4 regions of the Leisingera sp. F5 genome follow, and region 1 is predicted to be linked to each of the others. Evidence: riboswitches for the same ligand, from Rfam matches in the RefSeq annotation. Region 1 holds a riboswitch; each other region holds the start of a gene.
The links. Region 1 has a riboswitch for cobalamin ahead of A2I95_RS22890 (aromatic ring-hydroxylating dioxygenase subunit alpha). Riboswitches for the same ligand answer to the same signal wherever they lie in the genome.
Positions count from the first base shown of each region.

Region 2: linked by a shared signal. The riboswitch ahead of A2I95_RS09770 (CbtB domain-containing protein) and the one ahead of A2I95_RS22890 (aromatic ring-hydroxylating dioxygenase subunit alpha) in region 1 are both predicted to bind cobalamin.
Region 3: linked by a shared signal. The riboswitch ahead of A2I95_RS09700 (DUF1636 domain-containing protein) and the one ahead of A2I95_RS22890 (aromatic ring-hydroxylating dioxygenase subunit alpha) in region 1 are both predicted to bind cobalamin.
Region 4: linked by a shared signal. The riboswitch ahead of A2I95_RS16555 (ABC transporter substrate-binding protein) and the one ahead of A2I95_RS22890 (aromatic ring-hydroxylating dioxygenase subunit alpha) in region 1 are both predicted to bind cobalamin.

Region 1 is NZ_LUKH01000062.1:219-6,020, forward strand. Features, by position in the region: partial or broken gene A2I95_RS22885 (FAD-binding oxidoreductase) at 1-136, opposite strand, end outside; gene A2I95_RS22890 (aromatic ring-hydroxylating dioxygenase subunit alpha) at 141-1,376, opposite strand; cobalamin riboswitch at 1,482-1,681, opposite strand; gene A2I95_RS22895 (DUF1523 family protein) at 1,913-2,557, opposite strand; gene A2I95_RS22900 (hypothetical protein) at 2,568-2,834, opposite strand; gene A2I95_RS22905 (DUF6638 family protein) at 2,837-4,198, opposite strand; gene A2I95_RS22910 (hypothetical protein) at 4,323-5,018, opposite strand; gene A2I95_RS22915 (ATP-binding protein) at 5,045-5,802, opposite strand, start outside.
Region 2 is NZ_LUKH01000011.1:123,206-129,007, forward strand. Features, by position in the region: gene A2I95_RS09755 (cobyrinate a,c-diamide synthase) at 1-321, shown strand, start outside; gene cobA (uroporphyrinogen-III C-methyltransferase) at 318-1,052, shown strand; gene A2I95_RS09765 (DUF1636 family protein) at 1,049-1,384, shown strand; cobalamin riboswitch at 1,456-1,669, shown strand; gene A2I95_RS09770 (CbtB domain-containing protein) at 1,704-1,874, shown strand; gene A2I95_RS09775 (CbtA family protein) at 1,879-2,571, shown strand; gene A2I95_RS09780 (hypothetical protein) at 2,638-3,141, shown strand; gene cobF (precorrin-6A synthase (deacetylating)) at 3,215-3,967, shown strand; gene A2I95_RS09790 (glycoside hydrolase family protein) at 4,090-4,446, opposite strand; gene A2I95_RS09795 (hypothetical protein) at 4,464-4,700, shown strand; tRNA gene A2I95_RS09800 (tRNA-Ser) at 5,210-5,299, opposite strand; gene A2I95_RS09805 (SPOR domain-containing protein) at 5,541-5,802, shown strand, end outside.
Region 3 is NZ_LUKH01000011.1:107,120-112,921, forward strand. Features, by position in the region: gene A2I95_RS09680 (DUF1513 domain-containing protein) at 1-221, shown strand, start outside; gene A2I95_RS09685 (DeoR/GlpR family DNA-binding transcription regulator) at 360-1,145, shown strand; gene glpD (glycerol-3-phosphate dehydrogenase) at 1,138-2,715, shown strand; gene cobO (cob(I)yrinic acid a,c-diamide adenosyltransferase) at 2,837-3,472, opposite strand; cobalamin riboswitch at 3,524-3,739, shown strand; gene A2I95_RS09700 (DUF1636 domain-containing protein) at 3,836-4,246, shown strand; partial or broken gene cobW (cobalamin biosynthesis protein CobW) at 4,273-5,283, shown strand; gene cobN (cobaltochelatase subunit CobN) at 5,475-5,802, shown strand, end outside.
Region 4 is NZ_LUKH01000024.1:12,557-18,358, forward strand. Features, by position in the region: gene A2I95_RS16545 (ABC transporter substrate-binding protein) at 1-598, opposite strand, end outside; gene A2I95_RS16550 (DeoR/GlpR family DNA-binding transcription regulator) at 807-1,586, shown strand; cobalamin riboswitch at 1,796-1,989, shown strand; gene A2I95_RS16555 (ABC transporter substrate-binding protein) at 2,131-3,141, shown strand; gene A2I95_RS16560 (iron ABC transporter permease) at 3,138-4,187, shown strand; gene A2I95_RS16565 (ABC transporter ATP-binding protein) at 4,184-4,945, shown strand; gene A2I95_RS16570 (AMP-binding protein) at 5,134-5,802, opposite strand, start outside.

The sequences.
Region 1 (5,802 bases):
ACGCGCCCGACGGCGCGCGGAAGCTGAAAGTGGCGGTGTTTGGCGCTTCCGGCACAACCGAGACGCATTCCAGCATCTCGTCGTCCTTCCACGCCAGGGTTTCGTCCAGCGTCTCGAAATTAGCCTGCAGTCCCATGTGCTTACTCCGCCGCGATCAGGTGACGGCCGGTCAGCGCGCGGGTCAGGTGCTCGGCATACCAGTTGGAGAACTGGATGACGCCGCTTTCCTGCACCTCGGAATAGGGGCCGGGTTCATAGGCGGGGGAGTTGATGCCCTGCTGGTTGTCCTCGACCACGATGCGATCCTCGTCATTGGTCGCCATCCAGACCTCGGTCAGGCGTGTGATGTCATAGTCCTGACCCTCGACCGCATCCTTGTGCACCAGCCATTTGGTGGTGACTTCAGTCTCGGTCGGGCTGATCGGAGTGACCCGGAACACCAGCGAATGATCCGGCAGGAAGTGGTTCCAAGTGGTCGGATAGTGGAACTTCAAGAGCGTGCCGGCATCGGCAAAGGGCACCCGGCCCAGCGGTTTGGCGACTGCCGCCTTGCCATCCATGGTATAGCTTTCCGCGCCCTCGTTCAGCGGCATCCGTGCCAGCCGGTGCTGGCCGCGCGCGCCCATGCGGAACTGCGACGGAACCCCTGCGGCCTCAATGCGGTCGAAATGCTTTTGCAGATGCGGCGGGGTCTCACCGCCCTCAACACCAGTGACCGACGGATCTTCCGGGAAAGTCCGGCACAGCGACGGGTGGTTGCCTCCGCAGTGATAGCACTCACGGTTATTTTCCCAGACCAGCTTCCAGTTGCCATTCTCGATGATCGAGCTTTCAAAGGCCACCTTGGCATTGCCCAGATCATGCGGCGCCAGATAGGGACGGGCGACGTCGGCGAAAGCATCGAAATCCGGTGCTTCATCGGCCAGGCAGATATAGATCAGACCGGCCAGATCACGGCAGTGCACCGGCTTCAGCCCGTGTTTGGAGGCATCGAAATCCGGCCCCATGTCCCGCGCCCACAGCAGTTTGCCGTCCAGCTCGTAGGTCCACTGGTGGTAGGGGCAGACCAGTTTGGGCGAGTTGCCCTTCTTGGCCTTGCACACAACCGAGCCGCGGTGGCGGCAGGCGTTGTGGAAGGCGCGCACTTCGCCGTCGGTGCCGCGCACGATGATGACGTTATAGGCGCCGATCTGATGGGTGACATAGTTGCCCGGCTTCGGCACTTCGCAGGCGGGAATGGCAAACAGCCACTCGCGGTAGAAGATCTGCCGCATGTCCAGATCCAGCACACCCGGGTCGGTGTAGAACGCCTGTTCCATGGAATAGTTCTTCTGCCGGGCCACCAGTTTGGCCAGAATTTCGCTGTCCTGAAGCATCTGCTTCTCTCCTTTGCCGCAACCCCGCGGCGTGTTGGCTGGGTGCAGGCATGAGGAGAGAGATTGCAGGCCGCACGCCCGCAACCGCCCTGCCGCCGCCCGCGGTTGACGTTATCTTGGCAAGGCTGGTTTCCGGACTGTCCCGGGGCCTTAAGATGGCGGGGCATGGCACCTTCCCGAAGGCATTCCTTCAGTGGTCTTTACCAAGCCTAACCCGGGGTCACCGTTGCGGGGGCAGTGCCGGAATTTCACCAGCTTCCCAATTCTCCGCCCCAAAGGACGGCACCTTGCTAACCGCCAAATTGCCCTAAAAACTGCCGTCCTTCGGAAACAAAACCGACCCGGCGAAACCGGAATAAGACATGCAGGTTTTCTTCTGCCGCCACAGCCTCATGCGGCAGATTCTCATACCGGCATTCGCCAGCCTGTTTGCGGCAACCGCTTATCTTTCACACAGTTACCTGCGATTCGCCCGGCAACCCGATTCGGCCTCGTCGCCGCGATATGAAAAAGGCCGCCAAACCGGCGGCCCCTTGTCACTTGGATTTCCAGCTGTCCAGCCAGCGCCGGACGCGGCCCTTACGCTCGGCAATCGCATCGCCCGCGGCATACAGGCTGTCCTCGACATTCTCGACCATCGGGTCGATCCGGGACCGGCGGAACCGGCGCCAGCGCACATAGATAGCCCACATCACCGCCGCCAGCAGCACCAGGAAAATGATCGAGAACCAGTTCGTGGGCTTGTCCTCCGGCCCCGCAACCGGATTGATCGTCACTGCATTGGGGAAGACCGACAGGAATTCATTGCGCCAGCCGTAGTGCATGATGGCCACCCATTCCGGGCTGGCCTTGGTCGAGATGCTGTCATTCGCATCGGTGTACAGATTGGCGGTGTCGAACTTGAAATAGGGCGGCCAATTCCAGCCGGTATCCTCGTTGCGGTAAACCATGTTGCGCCCATTGGGGCGCACCGCCTGGATGAACTGCACATCGCGGTTGATCAGCTCCGCCGACTGGTCGTCCGGCTGCGACCAGAAGATCCGGGTCCAGTCGTTCAGCTCCTGCCGTTCTTCATAGGTGTTGACGATGCGCACCACGTCGTACTGCGGCAGCGTGTAATGCAGGAAGGCGCCGAACAGCACCCAGATGGTGATCAGGATAGCCCATTTGATGAAACGCATGCGTTACACCTCACATGAAGTTAATGACGTAGACCAGAAGCGCGATTGCCCCCAGCGGAATGATATAGACCAGCAGGATCAGCTTGCGCCGGAACGACCGGTCATACTGCCGCAGCCCCCGTTGGATGAAGGTGCTGCGGTCGCCGGTCAACCCCTTCTGTTTCCAGCGCCGTTTCAGTTTGGCCCGGCGCACCTCGCGCGAATAAAGCGAGACCGCACCATAGGTCACAGTCAGCACCACCAGAAGGATCAGGATCAGGCGGATGAAGCCGAACATCTCTAGCGCCCCCGCACCCGGTTCACGGCGCCCCAAGGACCAACCCGCTCGACCATTCCCTTGCGCTGGACCCGCGGCAGCGCGGGCGAGCGCCCCTCCATATCCGGCTCATGCCCGAACAGCGCGGCGCGCGCGCCGGCCTTGTCCACCGCATACTCCCGCGCCAGGAACTCAGCCGCATAGGCCTTTTTCGTCTCCGGCCAGCCCCGGTACTGGCGGTAGAATTCTTCTTTGTGGCAGATGAACATCTGGCGGAAGTCATGCGGGCACAGCTCCGCCAGCAGCATATTCACCAAGTCCCGCTGGGCAGTGTCCGACGCCCGCAAGGAATAGAAATAGGCCGGATGGTCCGAGCGGATCTTCGGCCATTTGCCGCCCCCCTCGGCCCAGCGCACAAGTGCTGCCAGCCCCTCGAACTCCTCCGGCAGCTCTTCGGCATGGCGCGCCGCCAGCCGCCGCAAATCGGACCGCGACAGCCCCGACAAGTCCCGCCCCTTCCCGGTCAGAACCGAGACCGCCAGGAACCCCATCTTCTGCCGCAGGATCGCGGCACCATCGACGCCGCGCGCGCGGATCACCGGCTCGGCCAGCCCGTTCAGATCCAGAAACTTGGCAATCGCATTGCGCTCGCTCAGATCAAACACATGGGTAAGCGGCACGTCCTCCGGCTTTGCCCCGCTGGCAATCACCGCCGGATGCTCTTGCCCCGGAAACACATAGAGGCCCCCGAAATGCGCGGTCCAGAAGTTCGACTGCGCGAACACCTCATGCTCCAGATGCACCGGGTTGCGGGTCACATCGCCGGTCTTCTCGGCGGTCGAGATCATCTCACCGATCAGCGCATCATCAAACCAGGCGTCCTCACCGGTCTTGAACCGTTCCACCAGTTCAGCCAGACGGTCCGCATGGCGCAGGGTGCCGCGGGTGGTATCCGCCTCGATCCGCACCTGCTGAATGTCGAACAGCTTAGCTGGGGTGGAGACCTCAAACACCGAATTCACCAGCTCGCCCGCCACCGCATCGGTTGCCGTCAGCGCAAACAGCTGGCGCTCATTGACCTCGATAAACCGGCGCAGAATGTCCCGGCTGGTAGAGAATTTCACATGCAACAGCGGGCAGCGCTTCTGCTCGGTGCTGAGCAGAATGAACTGCCGGTTGACACCCGCATGGTTCAGATAGTGATCATCCCCCAGCTCATCCCCGATTTCGGGCGAGAAGCCCGAAATATCAACGTGGAAATCCGTCAGCGCCGTGGTCTTGCCGGTCAGATGCTTAAGCGCGCGATTGTACCGCTCCACCAGCGCGGGCGAGGCGACGTGGAAGAGATTGCCGAACATCAGGCCATGCTGGATGAGGCGTTTCATGTTGTCCTCCTATCCGTATCACACAAGCGATGCGCCCGGCCCGAGGGTGGGTGCGGAACGCGCCCGCCCTGGGGGGCGGGTCGGGCGCGTCGCGGCTTCGCCGCGAAGTATAACGTCAACCGCATCAAATCTTCGTCCTCAGCAAAGCTTTCATCGGAACAAATGCAGCATCAATACGATTGCGAAATGCGTCATCGTCATTGAAAGAGTCGTTCAGCTTGCCCTCAAGCTCGAGGCGCTCTCCTGCGTCTTTGTCAAACTCTTTGTTCCACTGTTCGTCTGAAATTTGTCCAGACCTTTGCATGTCACATAACGCACCATGCCTTTTTTCTAGCACCCCATACCTAGTCACATCGTTCGTAAACTCTCGTTCTATCTTTTTCACAGGTTCAAAAGCGTTGGCTATGTCAGATGGCCATCTAAGTTCAGCCTCTGCAAGAAGTGCGTTGACGTCATTCAGTACCTCTCGTGAACGCCGCCACCGATAAAGGCGGACCTTTCGATCAATTTGATCGGGCACTTTTTTCTCTTCAAAGAAATCAAGATCTGTGGATGTCAGAAACGGCAACCGGATAGCATGTAGAGATTGCCGGTAGCGATACATCTCCGCTGCCAACGCTTTTGCAAAGTCGGCATCGCGTTCTTTCTTCCACGTAGTGAGGCCAAAGTAAGCTGTTAGTGCTGCTGCGACAGCCGCCCCTGCAGTAACAAGACTTGCAATCACCTCAGACATCGGATGCCCATTCACAATCGCTGGAAACATTTTCGGAAAGAAATCATTGGCTAACCCAGCAATTGCCACGACCAAGAACACTAACATCAGCCACCTGAAGACCCGATCAGGATTCACCCCTTCCCCTCCAGATAGCGCCGCTTGGCCTCTTCCTGCCGCCCGAAATCGCGCACCATGTTTTCAATCGCCACCTCGTCCGACTTGTCGGCATAGCGGAACTCGCTGTCGGCGTAGCGGTTGATCTCCTGCACCACCATGTCGACCGTGATCGGCACCCGCAGCTCGGCAATCATCGCGGATTTGGTGTCATAGTCCTTGAACAGGAACAGCTCCGGGTTCTCCATCCATTCATCCGGCAGCTCAAAATCCATCGCGCGAACCTTGACCGCATCGGTGATGTTCTTGATGGCCCGCCCGGTAAACCGCTCATCCGCAGCTTGGATCGCCTTCAGATAAGTGCCGAGCTTGGCCAGATCATCCAGCTCACCAATCTGATCCTGCACCCGGCCAAAGACCTCCATCAGCCCCGGCTCCTGCGGGCGGTTATAGGCCTCGAAGGAGCGCGCGACGGCCTTCTTGATCTCCTGCGCGCCGTACAGATCGTGCTCGCCCAGCGGGATCTCATGGTTCTTGCCCATCAGCAGCGTCAGGATGTCGATGTAATCCTCGCGCGTCTTCGGCCCGTCGACCAGGAAGCGCGCCCCGGCCCGCTGGCGCAGCGCGTCGTCCACATTCTCCGGGTAGTTGGAGAACATGCCAAAGGTGCAGTTGCCGCGCACCACGGTGTTGGCGCCGGCAAAGGCCTCCATGAACACCGCCGTCACCTCCTGCTGGCCCGCGCTGGACTGCCGGTCGCCGCGTTTCCCTGCGA
Region 2 (5,802 bases), on a different contig from region 1:
ATGGCCCTGGGCGAGGCGCTGATCGACAAGGAAGGCAACCGGCATCAGATGGCCGGGCTTCTGGGTCTTGTGACCTCATACGAGAAGCGCAAATTCCACCTTGGCTATCGCCGGGCCGTGCTTCAGGCCGGCATGCCGGGTTTTGCTGCTGGCACTGCGCTGCGCGGCCATGAATTCCACTATTCCACCATTCTGGATGAACCCGATGCGCCGCTGGCCAATGTCATGGACGCGGACGGCAACCCGGTGCCGGAAACCGGATCGGTCAAGGGCCATGTCACCGGCACCTTCTTCCACCTGATCACCGGAGAACAGGCATGAGCGGGTTTGTCAGCTTTGTCTCTTCCGGCCCCGGCGATCCGGAGCTGCTGACCGTCAAAGCGGTCAAACGGCTGGAAGCCGCGGATGCGGTGCTGTTTGACGATCTGTCCTCGGGGCCGATCCTGAGCCATGCCCGGAGTGACGCCGATCTGGTCGGCGTCGGTAAACGCGCAGGCCGCCCCTCGCCGAAGCAGGATCATGTCAGCCGGCTTTTGGTGGATTATGCCTCTTCCGGCCTCAATGTGGTGCGGCTTAAGTCCGGGGATTCCGGCGTTTTCGGACGGCTGGAAGAAGAGATCGCCGCGCTGCGCGAAGCAGGCATCGCGTTTGAGATCGTGCCCGGTGTGACCGCAGCCTCGGCTGCGGCAGCGGCGGCAAACATCCCGCTCACCCGGCGCAAGACCGCGCGGCGGCTGCAATTCATCACCGGCCACGATGTGACCGGCGGCCTGCCGGACGATCTGAACATGGCGGCGCTGGCCGACGCCGAGGCCACCACCGTGGTCTATATGGGCAAACGCACCTTTGCAGCGCTTGCGGAAAAGCTGATGGAAGCGGGCCTGCCGGCAGAAACCGATGCGCTGGTTGCGCTTGGTGTCTCCACGCCCGAACAATCGCTGCACCGCCACAAGGTGGGCGAGCTGCCTGACATGCTGCGGGCGATGGAAACCACTGCGCCGGTGCTGATCCTCTATGGCCCGCTGGCCGACCAGGACCTGGCCGAGGGATGAACGCGCCGATCCTCACTCTGTGCCGTACCTGCCGCGACGCGGACCCTGCCCTGCCCGGGCAGGCCGCCGCAGTGCTGGAGGCGGCGGGGGTGAAGGTCAAGCTGCAGCAGGTGGACTGCATGTCCGGCTGCAAACGCCCGCAGACGCTGGCTGTGCGGCAGAGCGGCAAGACCGCCTATCTGTTCGGAGAGATCACTGCAAAAGACCTGCCGGACATCCTGACCTTCCTGCGGATGTATGGTGAAAGCGCCGACGGCAATTTTGCCGACGCCCGTCCGCTGGGCAATTTGCGTTTCAAGGCGATTGCCCGCATCCCGGCCGAAACCGCCTGAATAGCTGTGCTGCGTGACGCTGAAAGGCTGCAAACTGGCGGAATCATTCTTGACCCGGCGGCGCCCCGCGGGGCAGAACAATCCGACACGGTGTCTGATAGTGCCTAAGCACTGGGACTGAAACGGGAATGAGGACGGTGGACCAAATCGCGGCACCGAAGCCTCAACCGCCCCCGCGACTGTGAGCGGCGAGCGGCCTTCCAATATCCACTGGCGCAAGCCGGGAAGGAGGAAGGCAGCTGCGACCCGCGAGTCAGGAGACCGGCCGTGTAAGGACGCAACAATCTGCCGTCGGGTGTGACGGCGAGGAGGACTAGAAATGACGACCAAAACGCTCAAGGCATCTGCCGCCGGCACGACCTTCATCCCGGCACTGTTTGCCGTGGTTCTGGGCCTGGGGATCATCACCCTGACCGGCCATGTTCAGGCATCCGCTTTGCATGACGCCGCTCACGATGTGCGCCACGCAACCGGCTTCCCCTGCCACTGAGACCATGTTCAGTCGTATTCTGATCAGCGGCTTGTTCGCTGGTGCTGCAGCAGGGTTGATTACCGCCCTGCTGCAGCTTTATTTCGTGCAGCCTGTGCTGCTGCACGCCGAGCTCTATGAATCCGGTGAGCTGGTGCATTTCGGCGCTGACGCTGTTTCAGCGCATCCCGAACTGCCCGGCTTTGATGCTGTGCGCGATGGTCTCAGCATTGTCTTCACCATGCTGACCTACACCGGCTATGCGCTGGTGCTGGTGGCGCTGATGTCGATGGCCGAGCGCCAGGGGCATGAGGTGACCGCACGCAACGGCCTGATGTGGGGCCTGGCTGGCTTCATCGCCTTCCACTTTGCGCCCGGCATGTCGCTGGCGCCGGAAGTGCCCGGGGTGGCAGCTGCCGACGTCGGCGTGCGCCAGATCTGGTGGACCATCACCGTGGCGGCAGCTGGTGTCGCGATGTGGCTGATCGCCTTTGGCGGCAATCTGGTGAGCTATCTGGTTGCAGCCCTGCTGCTGATGGCGCCGCATGTTGTCGGCGCACCTGAGCCGGAGACGTTCTCAGGTCCGGTTCCGACCGAGATCGGCGCCCTGTTTGCCGCTCGTGCCTTTGGCATCGGCATGGCCGCCTGGGCATTGCTGGGCAGCTTTGCCGGCTACTTCTGGCAGGCTGAAGGCAAGCGCGCGGACGCCGCTGCCTGATCCCGCCCCTCTTGCTCCCCGCCGGCCCGGAACCGGCGGGGCATTCTTTTTTTCGAGGATGACAAAATGTCCCGCTCTCTCGCTCTTTTTGCTATCGGCCTGGTGTTCGGCGGCGGCGCCGGTTTTGTGACGGCTGCCGGCAATGGCATCACCTTTGACGGTCATGATCATGGCGATCCTGCGCATCATGGCGGCAGCAATGCCGAAATGGCAGCCCATGACCATTCCCAGGCCGTCAGCCTGGCGGCGGGCCCGGATGCGCCCGGTGTTGCGGTCCAGCTGCATAAGGACCCGATGGCCGGCTGGAACCTGCAGGTCACACCGCAGAACTTCCGCTTTGCGCCCCAGAACGCCTCTGCCGCGGATGCAGACGGCGAAGGCCATGCGCATGTCTATATCAATGGCGAAAAACTCGCCCGCCTGTACGCCGGCTGGATGCATATTGCATCTCTGCCCGCAGGCGCCGAGGTGAAAGTTTCGCTGAACACCAACAGCCACAGCCCGCTGATGATCGACGGCGTGCCGGTCGAAGCCAAGGTGACCGCCCCGGCCGACAGCGAAGGCTCCTGACCGCAACTGCAGGCTTGCAGACAACAGCGCGCGGCCCCATAGGGGGTCATGTTTTCATGCTAGAGGCCCCGTGATGATTGAGCTTTCCCTGATCGGCATCGGCACCGGCAACCCGCAGCACATGACGCTGCAGGCGATCGACGCATTGAATGCGCAAGACCTGATCCTGATCCCCAACAAGGGCGCGGGCAAGGATGATCTGGCGGGGCTCAGGCGGGAGATCTGCACCCGGGCCATCGAGGGCGGCGGGCCGAAGATCGTCGAATTCGCCCTGCCGATGCGCGACGAGGCCACCAAAAGCTACCACCGGCGGGTGGATGACTGGCATGACGCCATCGCGGAAATCTGGTGGCAAAACATCACCGCGAACCTGCGCGAAGGCGGCAAGGCGGGCTTTCTGGTCTGGGGCGATCCATCGCTTTATGACAGCACCATGCGGATTGCTGAGCGGCTGAAGACGCTGGCGGACATCAAACTGACAGTGATCCCCGGCATCACCTCGATCCAGGCACTGACCGCGGCGCACGCGATTCCCGTGAACGAGATCGGCGCCCCCTTCACCATCACCACCGGGCGGCAATTGCGCGAAAACGGCTGGCCGGACAGCGCTGATACGTTGGTGATCATGCTGGACGGGGAATGTTCGTTCCAGTCCATTGATGCGCAAGAGGCAGAGATCTTCTGGACCGCTTACGCGGGCATGGAAAACCAGATTTCCGTGGCAGGCCCGCTGGCGGAGGTTGCCGGCCAGATCATTGAAACCCGCGCCAAGGCACGGGCCGAACATGGCTGGATCATGGATATCTACCTGCTGCGACGGCGGTAACTGCCGCTGTCAGAGGCGAAACAGCGCTTTGAACCCCGCCTGTATTTCCGCAGCGCAGCAGGTCTGGAGTTGTTCCGTTGCCAGGGTGCGCTGGCTCAGTTGTTGCTGATGATGCAGTGCAATCAACCCGCCGGTGCATGGAATAGACTTGCGGGGTCTCCCCCGGCCATGACCCATCGCAGCAGTTCATTGCAGGCCGACACATAGTCGCCCGCATTGGCCTTTCGCATCATCTTTGACCGGCACACCGAACCGGATCCGACATTGAAGGCCAGCTCGAGCATGGATGCCTGCACGCCGACAGGAATGCGCTTGTTCGTCATGCAGCCTGAGATTTCCGCATAGAGCGTTTGAACGTCCTCTTCGAGACGATCCACGCATTCCGCCATGGTCGCCTTATCGCCAATCTGCACACCATGGGTATCGCCAAAACAGATGGTCGCCACGTCCACAATGTCGCGGTACGCTTCCAGCCGCACCTGGGGGCGTCACCGCCTTGATCGGCGCACTTCAGCTGACGTTTGATTTCAGTGGGCGGGCACGCACTCACCAAATGCTTCAGCACGACTACTACCAAGCGCTGGCCAATTTTCAGAGAATTACCGATCCGACCGAGAGCGACGTCGCAGAGGCGAATTCGCAGCTCACCACAATCATGGCTCATGAGCCGCCCGTGATGCGGGCCGTCGATGCCAAAGCACACAATGACGCTATAGATGCCACGGGCTTTTAAGAGCAAGACCAGAGGCTCAAGGTGCCGTTGTGGCACCACTTGCTCCGGAACTTCATTGGCTTTGAAGGCAAGAACTACCCAACCTTCAATGAAGTCGAAATCCTCAAACACAAGGCTCTCGAAGCCAAGAAAGGAAAAACACCTAATGCAACGACGCAATAACAGTTCATTCGGCGGCAAGCTGATAAATAATGGCTGGGGAGCCAGACAGCCACAGAAGCCAACGAAAGACGGCGGAAGCTCCAAGGAGAAATAGCAATCAACCCTCCTCACGCCGCCTGCTCCATCGCCTGCACCGATCAGCAGATCGCGGCGATCACCGGCCACAAGAGCCTGTCCATGGTCCAGAAATATTCGAAAGGCGCGTGTCAAAAGCGCCTGGCAAAAGAGGCTCAAGACCTTCGGGAACGGAACAAAAACAGATCATGAACGTGGGGAATTTTTTGGGGAAACCCAAAATCACCCCTTCGGGGCGGTCGATCAAGGTGGCAGCTAACTAGTTGATTTTGTGGCGGGGAGACAGGGATTCGAACCCTGGGAACGCTCTCACGTTCAACGGTTTTCAAGACCGCCGCATTCGACCACTCTGCCACCTCCCCGGTCCGATCAGCGGTTTAGGACGCAAAACCGGGTGAGGCAAGGGGAAATCTGCAGTGCAAGGGAAAAGCCCGGACCTCCGCCCGCCGCGCGGATTCATGCCGCCCTTGCGGGTTTCCTTTGTGCCGCGGCCCGTCAGGGTTTTCATGGCCGTATGCGCAGGCTATCATGCCGCCAAATCAAGAAGACCGGGCATTCCGGCGAGGGCGCAAAAGCGCCGCGGGCACAGGCAAGGATGAGAGCATGAAAGACACCATGTCGACAGCAAAGACGGCCCCGCGGATTGCCGCGGCGGTCTTGGGCCTGCTGCTGATGGCAGGCTGTGAAGACGGGCCGAAACTGGCCTTTTTGCAACCCAAAGCCAAAGCCGAAGGGGAGGTTCAGGCCTCCAGCAGCACCAGGCTGGTCGAGCGCGACGTGGAAGCCCCCGAAGTGTTCCAAGTGACCGAAGCGGGGCTTTGGGACGGGCGCCCGTCGATCGGCGGAGTCTGGGTGGCGCATCCCG
Region 3 (5,802 bases), on a different contig from region 1:
TCACCTCCCCGCGCGGCGGGGTGCTGCAGGTGCTGGGCACTGTCTCCGGTGCACTGCTGAACGAGCACAGGATGCGCGACGTCTGCGGCCTTGCCGCCTTTCCCGGAGGCTTCATCGCCAGCACCGGAACCGGCCGGTTTTTCGCGATTTCGGACACCGGCCAGCACCGGCTGCACCGCGCGGACCTCGCTTGGGACAACCACCTGATCCCGCTCAGCTGAGCCAGCCGGAACAGAGTTCAGTCCAGGTGCGCCGCACGCGGCGCGCCTTTTCGTTTTGCCGTTCACGAAATCAAAACGAAAACACCGGGTGACTTTTCTCACGTCTTCCACTAAAGAATCGCAGCGAAAGGAAAGCAAATGGATGCCACAGGCCGTCAGAACGAAATCATCGCCCTGCTGAACCAGCGGGACCGGGTAGACGTCGACGACCTGTCCCAGCGCTTTGGCGTGTCCTTGCAAACGGTCCGTGCGGACCTGCGCGACCTCTCTGCGCGCGGCGCCTTGTCACGTGTGCATGGCGGCGCCGTTCGGGTCAGCTCTGCCGCCAGCCAGGGGTATGAAGACCGCCGCAAGCTGAACGCCGGCAACAAGCTGGCCATGGCCGCCCTCGCCGCCGAGCTGATCCCTGACAATTGCTCCCTCACGCTCAACATCGGCACCTCCACCGAACAGGTGGCAAGGGCGCTGTCGGGCCACAGCGGCCTGACGGTGATTTCCAACAATATCAACATTATCAACCTGATGATGGGCGGCCAGGCCAAGGAGTTGATCCTGGCCGGCGGCACTGTGCGGCAAAGCGACGGTGCCATTGTCGGCGAGGACGCGGTGGAGTTCCTGTCCCGCTACAAGGTGGATTTCGCTGTCATCGGCGCCTCGGCGCTGGATGCGGACGGTGCGGTGATGGATCACGACGCCCGCGAGGTGTCCGTCGCCCGCGCAATCCTGAAAAACGCCCGCCAGCGCGTTCTGGTCTGCGACGGCAGCAAGTTCACCCGCTCTGCCCCGGTGCGGATCTGCGACGTGGCAGAGCTGGACGTGGTGATCACCGACCGCCCTGTCCCCCCTGAATTTGCCGAGGCGGCGCAGGCCGCTGGCACCCGGATCCTGACCGCAGGACAAAACGAAAGCAGCGAAAATGACTGACACGCCCGTAACGGACCTTTTCATCATCGGCGGCGGCATCAACGGCTGCGGCATCGCCCGCGACGCCGCCGGGCGCGGCCTCTCCGTCACCCTGGCCGAGATGAATGACCTCGCCTCCGCCACATCCTCCGCCTCGACCAAACTGTTTCACGGCGGTTTGCGCTACCTGGAATACTTTGAGTTCCGCCTCGTCCGTGAGGCGCTGATCGAGCGTGAAGTGCTGCTGAAAGCGATGCCGCATATCTCCTGGCCGATGCGGTTCGTGCTGCCATTTCACAAGGACATGCGGTTCGACAGCGAGACACCAACCTCCAAGCTGCTGACCACTTTCATACCCTGGATGAAGGGCCGCCGCCCGGCCTGGCTGATCCGCCTGGGCCTGTTCCTGTACGACTCCTTGGGAAAACGCGGCATCCTGCCCGGCACCGCCAAGCTGGACCTGGCCGCCGATCCGGCGGGTCGGCCGCTGAAGGACAAATTCAAAACCGCTTTTGAGTATTCCGACTGCTGGATCGAAGACGCCCGGCTGGTGGTGCTGAACGCGCGCGACGCACAGTCCCGCGGCGCAGAAATCCTGACCCGGACCGAGGTTCTCTCCGCCCAGCGCCATGCAGACCACTGGGTGATCCGCACCAAGAACCACACCACCGGCGCCGAACACGAGCACCGCGCCAGGATGCTGGTCAACGCAGGCGGGCCGTGGGTGGCCGATGTGCTGCACCAGAAGCTGGGCCAGAACAGCCGCGAAAACGTGCGTCTGGTGCGCGGCAGCCATATTGTGGTGCCGAAACTGTTCGATCACGGCCGCTGCTATTTCTTTCAAGGATCAGACGGGCGAATCATCTTTGCCATCCCCTATGAGCAGGATTTCACCCTGATCGGCACCACCGACGCCGACCATCCGGACCCGGACACAAAACCGCAGTGCACCGAGGCGGAGCAGGACTATCTTGTTGATTTCGCCTCGCAATACTTCGAGCAGCCGCTGAGCCGCGAAGATGTTGTCTGGACCTATTCCGGCGTCCGCCCGCTCTATGATGACGGCGCCAGTTCCGCCACCGCGGCCACTCGCGAATACGTGCTGACACTGGACCAGGCGCAGGCGCCGCTCTTGAATGTCTTTGGCGGCAAGATCACCACCTACCGCAAACTGGCGGAGGCTGCGCTGACCAAGATCGGCGAAGCCTTTCCGCAGTTGCCCCCCGACTGGACCGCAGGCGTGGCCTTGCCCGGCGGCGATTTCCCGGTGGAGGATGTGAAAAAACTGCAAGACAAACTGGCCGCGGACTACCCGTTCCTCACGCCCTATTGGGCGGGCCGGATGATCCGCGCCTATGGAACCGAGGCCTGGGAGGTGCTTGGAGATACCAAAACAGCCGGTGATCTGGGACAGGACTTTGGTGCGACAATCACGGCACAGGAGCTTGACTGGGCGATCGCCCGTGAATGGGTGCGGTCAGGCGACGACTACCTGTGGCGGCGCACCAAGCTGGGCCTGCGGCTGGATGAGGCTCAGCGCGCGGCGGTGGGTGCCTACATTCAAGGAAAAGCGGGACAGCTCGCGGCTTAGCTCTTAGAGACGCGCCCGAGCCTGGGTGGGTGCGAAAGTGCCCTCCCGTTTTGCCGGAGGCAAACCTTCGGTTTGACGGGAGGGTCGAGCGCAGCCCGGCCGGTCGGCCGGGCCAAACATCTCAGAATTCCACGCCCTTCTGCGCCTTCACCCCGGCGCGGAACGGGTGCTTGATCTGGCCCATTTCGGTCACCAGGTCAGCGATCTCGATCAGCTCTTCCTTGGCGTTACGGCCGGTCAGAACCACATGGGTCATCGGCGGCTTCTGCTCCACCAGGAACTCCAGCACCTCTTCCAGGTCCAGATATTCATAGCGCAGCGCGATGTTGATCTCATCGAGCAGCACCATGGTGTTGCGCTCATCCAGGATCATCTCCTTGGCCTTCTCCCAGCCTTTTTGCGCGGCGGCGATATCGCGGGCTTTGTCCTGGGTCTCCCAGGTAAAGCCTTCGCCCATCGCGTAGAACTGGCACAGACCGCTGAAATTTTCTTCGATCAGCGTGCGCTCGCCGGTCTGCCAGGCGCCCTTGATGAACTGCACCACCGCCGACGGCATCCCATGCGCAATGCAGCGCATGATCATCCCGAACCCTGACGAGGATTTACCCTTGCCCGGCCCGGTGTGGACGATGATCAGGCCCTTCTCGCCCTCCTTGGTCTTCATCATCCGGTCGCGCGCGGCCTTCTTCTTGGCCATCTTGGACGCGTGACGGGCGGCTTCTTCCTCTGAGATGCCGGTTTCAGACTTTTCACTCATGGGGGGCTCTCCAGCTGTTTGACCCATGTCTTGACAAAGAAGGGCACGATAGCGCAAGGGGGTTCAGCTGGTTCCTGTGAAAACAGGCGAAGAGGGAATGTGAAGGCCTCCATATCCGATGGGAGCTCAAGCACAGCCGCCCCCGCGACCGTGACCGGATGAGGCCGCCATGCCACTGGGACAATCCCCGGGAAGGCAGGATGGCCGGCAAGGCGCGCGCCTTGGCATCCGCAAGCCGGGAGACCTGCCAGCGTGAGAGAGTTCAACGGGCAGACGGGGTGTTCTGCGACCGGTTGAGGGGCAGGCACAGAAATGCCCCTTTTTCGGCCATCCCGCATGCCTGCCGCGACAGGAGACGCGCTGATGGCTGACGATCAGGCGGGCACCCCCGCCAGCACCCCGGAACCGGTCACGCTGACCGTGTGCCTCACCTGCCGCCGCGACGGCGCCGACCCGGAGGCCGCCCGCCCCGGCGCCATCCTGCACGCCGCGCTGGAAGAGGCCGGGATGCCCGAGGGCGTCCGTCTGCGCGGTGTCGAATGCCTGTCGTCGTGCAAGCGCGGCTGCGCCGTTGCCCTGATCGGCGGCGCGGAACGCTGGACCTATGTTTATGGCGACCTCGACCCGGACCAGCATGTCCCCGAAATCCTGGAAGGCGCTGCGGCTTACGCCGGCACCGCCGATGGCGTTGTGCCCTGGCGCCAGCGTCCGCAGACCTTCCGCAAGCAATCCGTTGCCCGCATCCCGCCGGCCAAGTTCTTCTCCGAGGAGTAATCATGAGCGATCTCAACAAGATCCCCGTCACCGTTATCACCGGCTTTCTGGGCGCTGGCAAAACCACGCTGATCCGCCACCTGATGCAGAACCCGCAGGGCAAGCGTCTGGCCGTGGTGGTGAACGAATTCGGCACCGCCGGTGTGGACGGCGACATCCTGAAATCCTGCGCCGATGACAATTGCCCGGCCGAGAACATCATGGAGCTGGCCAACGGCTGCATCTGCTGCACCGTGGCGGATGACTTCATCCCCACCATCGAACAGCTGATGGCCCTGCCCGAAAAACCCGACCATATCGTGATTGAGACCTCCGGCCTGGCCCTGCCCAAGCCGCTGCTGAAGGCGTTTGACTGGCCCGCAATCCGCTCCCGCATCACCGTCGACGGGGTGATTGCCCTGGCGGACGCCGAAGCCGTGGCCAAAGGCCAGTTCGCCCCCGATCTGGACGCCGTGCAGGCCCAACGCGAGGCGGACGACAGCATCGACCATGAAACGCCCCTGTCCGAAGTGTTCGAAGACCAGATCTCCTGCGCTGACATCGTTCTGCTGTCCAAGGCCGATCTGGCCGGCGACGAAGGCGTCGAAAAAGCCCGCGCGGTGATCGAGGCCGAAGCGCCCCGCAAGCTGCCGATCCTGCCGATGAGCGAAGGCGTCATCGACCCGCGCATCATCCTGGGCCTGGGCGCCGCTGCCGAAGACGATCTGGACGCCCGCCCCAGCCACCACGACGGCCACCACGACCACGAGCATGACGATTTTGAAAGCATCGTTGTCGAAATGGGCGAAGTAACCGACCCCGAAGCGCTGCAGAATGCCATCGTGAAACTCGCCCGCGAGCGCAACATCCTGCGCGTCAAGGGCTATGTCGCGGTGGAAGGAAAACCGATGCGGATGCTGGTTCAGGCCGTGGGCGAGCGTCTGCGCGCCCAGTACGACCAACCCTGGGGGACGCAGCCGCGCAAGACCGCCCTGGTGGTCATCGCCGAGCATGACGACATCGACGAACAGGCCATCCGCGCCGAACTGGGGGCGTAAGCAAGTGAAAACGAAGCGTCAGAATTTGAACGGTCCAGCCCGGCGGCACGCCGGGCAGCGCCCGTCCCGCCCCCGTCAAACCAAAGGTTTGCCTTCGGCAAAACGGGGCGGGCGCTTCGCTTCCTGCCCCGCCGTGCCGGGCGCTGCCCTCTCCGCTATCAAACGACCTTCCAGGCAGGGAGCCTGAGCCCATGCACGTCGTCTTCCGCGAAAGCCACGGCCTTGACGAGACCGATACCCCGCAGGACCTGGGACAAACCCCTGCGGACCTTGTGGTGCTGTCCTTCTCCGACAGCGACCTCGGTGCCTTTGCGGCAGGCTGGCACCGGGCGGAGGGCAAGCTGCCCAGCCTCCGGGTCGCCAATCTGGTGGCGCTCAAGCACCCGCTCTCGGTCGACGTTTACGCGGAACAGACACTGGAGGGTGCCAAGGGCGTCCTCGTCCGCCTCATAGGCGGCGAAAGCTACTGGTCCTACGGCCTTGCCACCCTGCAGGACCTCGCCCGCCGCAAGGGCATTG
Region 4 (5,802 bases), on a different contig from region 1:
TCGGATCCTGGCGCTGATAGGCGGATTCAAGTTCGGCAAACAGTGCCGCATCGGTGCCCGCATGCACAACTTCAAATTCCAGCTCTAGCGCCTCGACGCGTTCCTCGTCAAAGCCGCCCCAGGTGACCGGCCCGCCGACATAGCGCCCGTAGGGGGAGGTTTCAGCAGTTGCGAATTCCTCGGCGCAGTCTTTCAGCGCCTGCCAGTCGGGCAGGCCGGGGCAGCGGTCTTTCATATAGGCGGGGTACCACCATTCCTCGATCGCCATCAGCCCGGTTTCGCCGGCGTTGACCACCTTGCCCGAGGCAGTCGCGTCGTCCAGCGCCTCGCGTCCGGTGGTTTCCCAGATTTCCATCGCCAGATGCAGGTCCCCTGTCTTCAACCCGGCAAACTGGGCGATATAGTCTGCCTGGACGTATTCGACGTTGTATCCTGCCTCCTGCAGGATGCTGCCCATGATCTTGGTGTTGATCAGCTGGCCGGACCAGTCGTGCAGTGTCAGTCTGATGGGGTCGGAGGACTCGGCGGCCCAGGCGGATGGAGCGGAAACGGCGGCTGTCAGCGCCACGGCTCCCAAAGCGTTGAAGTTTCTCAGCATAAGGAATTCCCTGATATGTGGCATTTTGTGCGATTCTTGGCGTCGCGTGCTGAGATGGTGCTGCGGTTATGTCTGTCAGTCAATAAAAAACCACAATAAGCCACAATTGTCTCTGAATTAGGCGGTTTTTGAGCAAAAAATTGCGGCGCTAGAGGTCCGTGTGTTGTTTTTTGTGGCTTTCTGGCGTAGCAACGCAACAGGAGGCCAGATGACCAAAACCCGTAAGACCACCAACCAGCGTGAAGAGGAAATCCTGCGGGCGCTGCAGCAGGCAGGCGGATCCTGCAGGGTCAGCTATCTGGCTGGCAGGCTGGGTGTGTCCAATGAAACCATCCGGCGGAACATCCGCACGCTGGAGGATGCCCAGGCGGTCCGCAAGGTTCACGGCGGGGTGCATCTGGTTGAAGATGTGAACGAGCTGCCGCTGCAAAGCCGGATGGACACCCACGCCTCTGAAAAGCAGCGTCTGGCCATCGAGGTGGCCAAGACCATCAGCGACGGGGATTCGGTCTTTTTAGACGTTGGTTCCACCACAGCCTATGTGGCGCAGGAGCTGCAGCAGCGGTCAAACCTCTTTGTGGTGACCAACTCCGTGCTGGTGGCCCATGCGCTGGCATCGCGCAACAACAACCGGGTGTTTCTGGCCGGCGGCGAGCTGCGCCCGCATGACGGCGGCGCCTTCGGGGCCGAAGCGCTGGATCTGGTGCGGCGGCTGAACGTGCAGTTTGCCATCTTTTCGGCCGGGGCGATCAATGCCGAACTGGGTTTCATGCTGCATGACCTGGAAGAGGCAAATTTGGCCCGTGTCGCGGCGGCCAATGCGCAGGTCCGGATAGTCGTTGCCGATCATGACAAATTCAACAAGCGCGCGCCGGTGTCGATCGGCAAGGATACCAAATTCGAAGTCTTCTATACGGACGCGCAACCGCCGCAGGCCATCCTGGACATGCTCAAGGCGATGGATACCGATCTGATCGTGGTCGAATAACGGGACTGCGGGCTGTCTCCGGACAGTTTGCAGTCCCGCTTTTGCGGCTGCGGCTGATGGGTGTCCCAACCCTGAAACGGCTTCTTCTGGAATTTTCCATCTGTCCGTGCCTTTGGAAACCCTCCTACCTAGGCTGCTTGCCGCAGCTGTGCCCGGGCCGCAGAATTTCTGCTGCAGAATAACTTTTTCTTGCCGCAACGAAAGGGATGCGCTACCCGCGCTTTACCGGTCCCGAAAGGGCTAAGAGGGAATCCGCGGTGCCTGCCGGCGCCAAACGGAACTGCCCCCGCAACTGTAGGCGGCGAGAGCTGTGCCATGACGTCACTGGACCAAAACAGTCCGGGAAGACGGCACAGTCATTGACCCGCCAGTCAGGAGACCTGCCGGTGAAAACCGAAAAACACCGGGCGGGGTTGTCCGGGGAGGTTGCCGATAAGATGCGCCGCCGGTTTCCGGTGCCGCAAACGGGGGCAAGGACCTCTGCCTTACCGGTCAATGCCCTTTCACCCGTTCTCCGGTCATTGACACATGGAGATCGAATATCATGTTTTTGCGTTCCGGCCTGATCGGCCTTTCCTTCATCGCTGCTGCACAGGCTGCGGCGGCCGGTGAAACCTTTCCGCTGACCATTGAAAACTGCGGCCAGTCGATCACTTTCGAGGCGCCGGCAGCGTCTTCCGTAACGGTCGGCCAGGCGGCGACCGAAGTGCTTTACGCGCTGGGGCTGGGCGACAAGGTGCTGGGCACCTCGGTCTGGTTCAACGACGTGCTGCCCGAATACGCGGACCTGAATGCCAAGATCGACCGCCTGGCCGACAACGATCCGAGCTTTGAAAGCGTGGTTGCTAAGCGGCCCGGCCTGGTTGCGGCGCAGTACGAATGGCACGTTGGCCCCGAAGGCGTCGTGGCCAAACGTGAGCAGTTCCATGATCTGGGTATTCCGACCTATGTGATGCCCGCCGATTGCGTCGGTAAGGACAACACCACCGGCGGCGACGGAACCCGCACCCGGATGTTCACCACCGGCAGCCTGTATCAGGGCATCGAGGAGCTGGCGGCGATCTTTGGCGAAGCCGAAAAAGGCGCCGAATTGGTCGCCGACTACAAGGCCCGCGAGGCGGCAGCTGTTGCCAAGGCGCAGGAAGTCGCACTGGAAGATGCATCCGCCGTGTTCTGGTTCTCTTCGCCTGAAATGGAGAGCGATCCGTTTGTGGCAGGCGAGAAGGGCGCGCCGGGTTACATGATGCAGCAGCTGGGCCTGCGCAACGTCATCGAAACCGACGAGGAATGGCCGACTGTCGGCTGGGAGACCATCGCCAAAGCCAACCCCACAGTGATTGTGATTGCCCGCATGGACCGCCGCCGCTTTGCTGCGGATGACTATGAGAAAAAGCTGGAGTTCCTGCGCAGTGATCCGGTGGCCAGCCAGATGGATGCGGTCAAGAACAACCGCATCGTCGTGATGGACGCTCAGGCGATGGATGCCACCATCCGTGCCATTCCGGCGCTGGAGGAACTGGCTGCTGAACTCAGCGCGATCGGCAACAGCCAGTGAGCGCAGCCGCCGCAATCACATGGCAGGGCGTCAAGGGCGCGTGCCTGGCCTTGCCGGTGCTGGTTGCGGCGGTTCTGGCAGGCGCAATGATCGGGGAAACCGCGCTTGCGCCTGACCTTGTGCTGTCTGTTCTGGCCAACAAGCTGGCCGGGGCAGGGCTGCCGGTTGATCCGATAGATCAAGGCATTGTCTGGAGTTACCGGCTGCCGCGGGCGCTGGTGGCGGGGGCCTGCGGGGCGGCGCTGGCGGTGGCGGGTGTGGTGCTGCAGGCGCTGCTGCGCAATGCGCTGGCCGATCCATACATCCTCGGCATCTCTGCCGGCGCCTCCACCGGGGCGGTTGCAGTGACCATTGCTGGGCTGGGCGGCGGTGCGCTGTCGCTGTCCTTTGGCGCCTTCAATGGCGCGCTTTTGGCCTTTGGCTTTGTTGCCGTTCTGGCCCGGGCCGCCGGAGCAGGCGGCAGCCGCGCGGCGGCAGCGCAGATCGTGCTGGCCGGCATTGCAGGCTCGCAGCTGTTCAACGCGCTGACTGCTTTCATCATCGCCAAGTCGGCCAATGCTGATCAGGCCCGCGGCATCATGTTCTGGCTGATGGGCAATATGAGCGGGGTGCGCTGGCCGGATGTGTGGCTGGCGGTGCCGCTGGCTCTGGCGGGCTGGGGGGTCTGCCGGTTCCATGCGCGGGCGCTGGACGCCTTTACCTTTGGCACCGATTCAGCGGCCTCGCTGGGCATTCCGGTGCGGCGGGTGCAGGTCACTCTGATCTTTGCCACCGCGCTGACAACTGCGGTAATGGTGTCGATTGTCGGCTCCATCGGTTTTGTTGGGCTGGTCATCCCCCATGCGGCGCGGTTCCTGGTTGGCCCGGGTCACCGCAGGCTGATGCCGGCCGCGGCGCTGACCGGCGCGGTGTTCCTGATTGGCGCCGACATCGTGTCCCGCATCATCATTCCGGGACAGGTGCTGCCCATCGGCGTGGTCACAGCCCTGATCGGCGCACCGTCCTTTGCGGTGATCCTGGTGCGTGGAAGAAGGGCTGCGCGATGAAGATCGAAGCCCGCAGCCTGTCTTACTCTATCCGCGGCAAGCTGCTGCTTTCTGATGTCTCATTGACGGTGCAGCCGGGAGAGACCCTGGCCTTGGTTGGTCCGAACGGGTCTGGGAAATCCACGCTGATGCGGCTGCTGGCGGGTCTGGCGCGCCCCTCGCAAGGCGAGGTTCTGCTGGCGGAAAAACCCTTGGCGCGGCTGACGCGCAGAGAGGTCGCCCAGCGGACCGCGATCGTTGAACAGCAGGCAGACACCGCCGAGCGAATTACCGCACGGTCGGTGGTGGAACTGGGGCGGACCCCCTGGCTGTCAGCGTTGAGGCCCTGGAGCGGCGAAGACAGCCAGCATGTGGAAAATGCGCTGAAGACAGTGGAAATGGAGGGGTTTGCCAGCCGCGAGTGGGCCACCCTGTCCGGCGGTGAGCGGCAGCGGCTGCACATCGCCCGCGCACTTGCGCAGCGGCCCGGGCTGCTGCTGCTGGACGAGCCGACAAACCACTTGGATATTCACCATCAGTTGTCGATCCTGAACTGCATCCGGAACCTGAAGGTGACTACCGTCGTGGCGCTGCACGATCTGAATCAGGCGCTGATGTGCGACCGGGTGGCGGTGCTGTCGGGCGGACGCCTGGTGGCGCTGGGCACACCGCAGCAGGCGTTGGCGCCTGAAACGGTTTCCGGGATCTTCGGGATCAAGGCCCGCTGGGTCCAGGACGCGGATGGCGGTGAGCCGTTTCTGTCCTTTCACTTGGCCTGAGAGTGCCGCAGCACAGGTCTCCCGCCCGTTGCCGGATGTCCTGACGGACAGCCGGCGCCCGTTGGGCCCGGCGCCGCGCTGCGGCGCGGCGAACCGGCCAGCAGTGCGACCGGATGTTTCGCGCGCGAAACATTGGGGCACAAAGGCTGACCCTCTTAGGGTCTTGCGGATTGGGCCCCTTGGGGGTCTCAGGTGTTGCTGATCTCCCCAAGGATCTTGTTGCGCTGGATCTTTCCTGACGGCCCCTTGGGCAGGTCCTGCAGGATGTGTATCTCGTCCGGCGATTTGAACCGCCCCAGCACGGAGTGGCAGATCTCAATCAGCTCCAGCGGGGTCAGGCTGGAGCCGTTGCGGATCTTGACCGCCGCCTCCACCGTCTCGCCGTAGCTTTTGCAGGGGCGTCCAAAGGCCGCGGCCTCGATCACGTCGGGGTGAGAGTAGAGGGCTTCGTCGATTTCACGCGGGGCAATGTTTTCGCCGCCTTTGATAATCAGCTCTTTAAGGCGGCCGGTGACAAAAACATAGCCGTCGGCGTCGATGCGCCCCAGGTCGCCGGTGCGCAGCCAGCCGTCCGCGGTGAAAGTGCCTGCGGTGGCCTCGGGGTTGTTGAGGTACTCCAGCATCACATTGGGGCCGCGCACGGCCAGCTCGCCTTCGCTGCCATCGGTGACTGGGTTCTGATTGGCATCAAGGATAGCGACTTCGTTGCCATAGCCGATGCCGGGGGAGCCGATCTTGCGGGTGCCGGGGGGCAGCGGGTTCGACAGGATCTGGGCGGCGGTCTCAGTGAGGCCCATGGTTTCGATAATGGGTATGCCGAAGCGGTCCTCAAACGCGCGCTGCACGTCCGGGGCCAG